2 regions of the Bradyrhizobium sp. UFLA05-109 genome follow, and region 2 is predicted to be linked to the other one. Evidence: predicted binding sites of a transcription regulator. Region 2 holds the regulator's gene; the other holds the start of a gene.
The links. The regulator PhoB, encoded in region 2, activates phosphate uptake and scavenging genes when phosphate is short. The targets are predictions, from matches to a motif close to TGTCATNNANCTGTCAT.
Positions count from the first base shown of each region.

Region 1 (3,205 bases), on a different contig from region 2:
GAACCGAACGTCTTGGTGACGTTGCGTATGCGCAGATAAGGCTCGATGTTTGATGCGGTGTCCATGAACCCTGTCCCCCGCGCTTCCCGGCGACGGCCCGCCGTCGCCGGCCGGATCAATCCGAACCGTGATCAGCCCTTGGGCTCGGATTTGCCATCGTAGCGCTTGATCCACTCCGCAAGAATGCGCTCGCGGTTCTCGGCAGCCCAGGCGAAGTCGTTCTTGATCAGCATCTTCTGGATGTCACCCTCGACAAACTCCAGCGGGCTCGCAATGCCCTCGAGCGCTACGATCGCGTAGCTCTCGGCGTAGAGCTTGTTTGCCTCGGGGGTCACGGCCCAGTCGGCAAGCTTTTTCGCGGCCTCGGGCTGCTTCGTCGTGCTCATGATCGCCGTCGCCTCCATGTCCCAGCCGAGCCCTTCCTTGGGCAGGACGATGGTGATCGGGGCACCGTCCTTCTTGGTCTTGTTGGCGCGGTACTCAAACGAGAGGCCGATCGCGTACTCACCCGCTCCAGCCTGACGGCAGGGCTTGGAGCCCGAGTGCATGTAGGAAGCGACGTTCTTGTGGAGTTCGTCCATGTATTTCCAGCCGCCGTCCCAGCCGAACATCTGCAGCCAGGCGGACACCATCAGAAAGCCCGTCCCCGAGGAGGCGGGATTCGGCATCACAACCTGGCCCTTGTAGACGGGGTCGGTCAGATCGGCCCACGATTTCGGAATCGGGAGCTTTTTCTTGTCGGACTCGACCGTGTTCACGCAGAACGCCGACGCCCAGACGTCCATGCCGACCCACACCGGCGGATTAGCCGGATCGCGCATGGTCGGAGTGACCTTGTCGAGGTTGGCCGGGGCGTAGGGCATGAGCATTCCCTGCTTCTGCAGCAGCATCAGTGAGGTCGCGGCGAGGCCGATGACCACGTCGGCCTTCGGGTTGGCCTTCTCGGCAAGGAGCTTCGCGGTAATGATGCCGGTGGAGTCGCGCACCCAGAGGATGTTGACTCCCGGGTTGCTCTTCTCGAAAGCAGCCTTGTAGGCTTTGAGCTGGTCGGCCTCCAGCGCGGTATAGACGGTGATGTCGGTCGCGTAGACTTGAGAGCTGAAGCCGAGAATGGCGGCGAGCGACAGAAGAGCGAAGCGGAGGGCGCGCATCAGGTGCATGTCGGTCTCCATCGGTCCTGGCCGGCGGACTTGGCGGACCGCTCGGCCACCTGCTAGATCGGACCATCGTTCGATGACAAAACTGCGACAAGCGCGTAGGGCGGTTAGTTCGCCCTGTCGAAGCAAGCGACATTCGCACGACGCCTGTGGCATGAAGCGGTGTGTCATTACCTCACGAAGCGCCGCGCAAGCACGAGAGGGAGTGCACCTCCTCGCGCCCTGTGAGCGAAACCTGATCTCATCATGTCCTAGAACTTGAAGTTCGCGAACGCGCGCGCCGTTCTCGAATTCCACCAACGCCGCCGCGGTGTCCTCCACTGCAAAGCTGCGCTGGCCCTTTGTGGCGATCGCAGCGAGCGTCGGGGCCGGTCGGCCCCGACGGGAGCAGGGCGCACGCCTAGAACCTCTGCGAAAGGCCGGCATAGAAGCCGCGACGCGGCCCGTACTGCGGCGCGAACACGCCGATGCCGGAGCCGTCGCGGATCTGGTAGATCGTGTCGAACAGGTTGACCACGTCGAACCGCAGCGTCGTCGGCTTGTTCGGCGCCACGATGTTGAAGTCGTGCGACAGGCCGAGATTGACCTGTGTATAGCCCGGCAGATGATCGGTGTTGGCGAAACCGGAGCGCAGGCCGCTGCCATAGATCATCGACACGCTGTAGCGCGTGCCGTCCCACAGATAGGAGGCGCCGGCCGACGCCGTCCACATCTGCGCATGATCGGTGTAGACGTAGTGGTTCGAGATATAGTTGAGCTCGTCCTGACCGAACAGATACTGGTTCGAGACGATGTTGGTCGCGATCTGCCGGGCCCAGGCAAGGTTGGCATAGGCGCTGAGATTGCCGTTCTTGTAGGTCGACTTGAGTTCGACGCCGACGTTCTCGCCGCGATCATAGTTGAAGCCGTTCAGCACATAGGCCGCGCCGAACTGGCCATCGTCGAGCAGATCGCGCGCGATCTTGTAGTAGCCGTCGACGCCAACCTCGAGGCCCGGGATCGGATAGATCTTCTGCACCACGCCGACGTCGAACACGTGTGACCGTTCCGGCAATACCGGACTGTTGAGCGGCACCTCCGGCGTCTGCGTGTTCGCCGGCGCGTTGGGCGGCGTCACCAATGCAAGATTGGTGGGCGACGCGATCACCTGCGACGGCGGAGTGAAGTTGCGCGCATAGCCGGCATGGAACGTGGTGCCGTCGAACGGCTTCCATGTCAGGCTGACGCGAGGGCTGAGCTGGTTGGCGTTCACATACTGGTACATCTGATCGAAACGCAATCCGGCGTTCAGGGTCAGATTGTTGGTGATCCGCCACTCGTCCTGGAGATAGGTCCCGATCAACCAGCCGGTCTTGGCATTGGAATCGAAGATCGAGAACGGCGCATCGATCGTGCCTGCGCTGGGATCGGTCGGGTCGGCCAGCGGCAGCACGGTCGTGCCGTTGTTGACCAATGTCCGCTCCGCGCTGACGCTGAAGCCGAAGCGCAGCGTGTGGGCATAGCCGACGCGCCAGGCGGTGTCCTGCTGGATGCCGTTGACGAGGCTCTGCCGGTAGACGTCCGAGGATACGCCGTTGAAGACGAGATCGCCGATCGGGTCGGGGTAGAAGTGCAACTGGCTGTAACGGTTGAAATACGCGATCTGGGTGTCCCATTCGCCGACGGACTTCTGGTAGGCAACGACGTTGAACTGGTTGAACTCGTTCTGGTGCTCGTTGAGCTTCGACGAGTCGAAATTGGACACGCCGAACGCCGTGAAGCTCGGCGTCTGTCCGGGATTGTTCGGGATCTGGAACGTCGCGTTCGACACGCCGCTCATGAAGGTCAGACGGCTGGTGGGATCGAGCACCGTCGACAGATAGAGAAATCCCTTCTCCTGATTGGTGCGGTCATGGATCGCGTTCACCGATGCGGTCGGATTCTCGATGCCGAGATTGTTCTGGAGGAAGCGACCCGAGACGAAATACTGCGTCTGTCCGGCGGTCCCGCCATATTCGACGTTCGTCGAGATCGTGCCGTTGCTGCCGCCATAGACGCCGACGACGCCG
Region 1 covers NZ_JBBIAR010000029.1:31,108-34,312, reverse strand. Annotated here, with positions in the region: gene Q3C01_RS21800 (putative 2-aminoethylphosphonate ABC transporter ATP-binding protein) at 1-65, opposite strand, end outside; gene Q3C01_RS21795 (putative 2-aminoethylphosphonate ABC transporter substrate-binding protein) at 132-1,151, opposite strand; gene Q3C01_RS21790 (TonB-dependent receptor) at 1,558-3,205, opposite strand, start outside.
Region 1: a site for PhoB is predicted at 1,234-1,250, ahead of Q3C01_RS21795 (putative 2-aminoethylphosphonate ABC transporter substrate-binding protein). Genes of this name have one in related genera too.

Region 2 (3,205 bases):
CGATCGTCACCCACAACATGCAGCAGGCGGCGCGCGTCTCCGACAAGACCGCCTTCATGTATCTCGGCGAGCTCATCGAGTTCGACGAGACCAGCAAGATCTTCACGTCGCCCAGCGACCGGCGTACCCAGGACTACATCACCGGCCGCTTCGGCTGAGGAGACAGGAAATGGCTTCTGAACATACCGCAAAGGCCTTCGACACCGACCTCCAGGAGCTTACGCGGCTCGTTGCGGAGATGGGTGGCCTTGCCGAGCGCATGATCGTCGATTCCGTCGATGCGCTGATCCGCCGTGACGTCGCGCTCGGCCAGCGCGTGGTAGCAACCGACGCCGAGATCGACGCGCTCCAGAAGAAGATCGAGGAGCGCGCCGTGCTCACGATCGCGCGCCGCCAGCCGATGGCTGTCGACCTGCGCGAGATCGTCGGCGCCATGCGCGTTGCGACCGATCTGGAGCGCATCGGCGACCTCGCCAAGAACATGGGCAAGCGCGTCGCCGCGCTCGAGACCGATTTCCATCCGCTAAAGCTGTTCCGCGGCCTGGAGCACATGACCGACCTCGTGCAGCAGCAGGTCAAGTCGGTGCTGGACGCCTATGCCGCGCATGATCTGCCAGCGGCGATGATGGTGTGGAAGGGCGACGAGGAGGTCGACGCGATCTGCACTTCGCTGTTCCGCGAGCTCCTGACCTACATGATGGAGGATCCGCGCAACATTTCGTTCTGCATCCATTTGATGTTCTGCGCCAAGAATATCGAGCGGATCGGCGACCATGCGACCAACATCGCCGAGACCGTCTTCTATATGATCGAAGGTCAGGCCATCGCGGACAAGCGTCCGAAGGGCGACATGACCACCTTCGCCACGACCGTGCCGAACACTTAAGGAGCGACGACGCCATGGGCGCACGCATTCTGGTTGTTGAGGACGAGGAAGCGCTGACCGAGCTATTGCGCTATAACCTCGAAGGCGACGGCTACGATGTCGAGACGGTGATGCGCGGCGACGACGCCGACACCCGTCTCAAAGAGCACATCCCCGACCTGATCGTGCTCGACTGGATGCTGCCGGGCCTGTCCGGCATCGAGCTGTGTCGCAGGCTTCGCGCCAGGCCCGAGACCAAGCAGCTGCCGATCATCATGCTCACGGCGCGCGGTGAGGAGAGCGAGCGGGTGCGCGGGCTTGCGACCGGCGCCGACGACTACATCGTCAAGCCGTTCTCGGTGCCCGAGTTGCTCGCACGCGTGAAGGGCCTCCTGCGGCGTGCAAGCCCCGAGCGGCTTGCGACCATACTCGCCTATGGCGACATCGAGCTCGACCGCGAGAAGCGCCGCGTCGCCCGCTCGGGCAGGCCGATCGACCTCGGCCCGACCGAATATCGCCTCCTGGAGTTCTTCCTGGAGCATCCCGGCCGGGTGTTCTCGCGCGAGCAGCTGCTCGACAGCGTCTGGGGCCGTGACATCTATATCGATGAGCGCACCGTCGACGTCCATATCGGCCGTCTGCGCAAGCTGCTCAATCTCGGCCGCGAGCAGGATCCGATCCGCACGGTCCGCGGCGCCGGCTACGCGCTGGATGATCGTTTCGCGAAGGCTGAGCAAACGTAAAAAAAAGCGCGCCAAATGGCGCGCTGACGTTTCTCGATCAGGCGTCCCGGCCCTGCGCCGGGACGTTGTCGTTTGTGGCTGAACTCAGCGTGTTCCCGGCTTAGCCGGTGCGCGCCGACGATCCGCCGCCGGCTGGTAGGCGACGCGCGAGTGCTGCGCGCAATAGGGCAGGCCCGAGAGCGACTTGCCGCCGCAGAAGAAGAAATCCGGGCTCGAGGGATCGCCGACCGGCCAGTGGCAGGTCGCTTCGTTGAGCTCGAGCAGCGACAGGCGCTGGCTCATCGGTACGACATTGTCATAGGTGATGGGATCGGGCTCCACCTCGACCTCGAAGGCTTGGGCGAGGGCGGTGTTGCCGCGCGAGATCGGCCGGCTCACCCGCATCATGTGCTGCGCGGGGCGTGCCTTGCGCGGCCGGGGAGCCGCCGAGGACGGGGTCTTGGCGCGACCGGACAGGCCCAGCCGGTGCACCTTGCCGATTACGGCGTTGCGCGTCACATTCCCGAGTTCGGCAGCGATCTGGCTGGCCGAAAGCCCGGCTTCCCAGAGCTTTTTCAATTGCTCGACGCGATCGTCGGACCAGGTCAAAACCGTCATTGCACCCTTCCCCTCGCCGCGCGCCAGCCAATCCTTGGGGCCACGTGGCGATGTCTAAGCCTCGAAAAACCCGTGCCGTCAGAATCCCTTAAGGCTCGCCGGGCGCGAAAAACGCACCTGAACGTTACGCCGGTACATGAGGACTTAGAGGATCAGAACTGCTGCACGAGATGTCGTATCTGACAGGAGAAACGCTACAATATGGCGTGACTCCCGCGCAAGAGTCTGCGGCTCCGCGTCCACATGTTCCGTCTTAAAAAACTCTCAAAATCGCCACCGCAAGACTACGGGCCGCGCGCCTCGCACGGCCTTCTGGCGGCATTGACAGCGGTTTTTCCAAGCATAAAATGGTGTCACGTGCCGCCCTTAAAAGGCGGCACGTTTCGTTTTCCGGGCAGGTCAATGATGCGCTGCGCAACGCAGCCTCAGCCGGCCCCAACATCCAAGTGACCGTCATGACCAAGAGCGCCGCGACGCATCTGCTTCCCGTTTTCGCCAGGGCCGAGCTCGGCTTCGAGCGCGGCGAAGGCTGCTGGCTGGTCGCAACCAGTGGCGAGCGCTATCTCGATTTCACATCGGGTGTCGCCGTGAATGCGCTCGGTCACGCACATCCGCATCTGGTCAAGGCCCTGCAGGAGCAGGCGACAAAGCTCTGGCACATGTCGAACCTGTTCCAGAGCCCGGATGGCGAGAAGCTCGCGGTCAGGCTCTGCAACGAGAGCTTTGCGGACTTCGTGTTCTTCTGCAATTCCGGCGCTGAGGCGATGGAATGCGTGATCAAGGTGGTGCGCCGCTATCACGCCACCAAGGGCCATCCCGAGCGCTACCGCATGATCACTTTCGAGGGCGCGTTCCACGGCCGCACGCTGGCAACGCTCGCTGCCACGGGGTCTGCAAAATATCTCGAAGGCTTTGGTCCGCCGATGGACGGGTTCGACCAGGTGCCGCATGGCGATCTGGAAGCCGTCAAGAAGGCGATCGGCCCACAGACTGCGGGCAT
Region 2 covers NZ_JBBIAR010000042.1:67,896-71,100, forward strand. Annotated here, with positions in the region: gene pstB (phosphate ABC transporter ATP-binding protein PstB) at 1-158, shown strand, start outside; gene phoU (phosphate signaling complex protein PhoU) at 170-886, shown strand; gene phoB (phosphate regulon transcriptional regulator PhoB) at 901-1,608, shown strand; gene Q3C01_RS27860 (GcrA family cell cycle regulator) at 1,693-2,205, opposite strand; gene Q3C01_RS27865 (aspartate aminotransferase family protein) at 2,661-3,205, shown strand, end outside.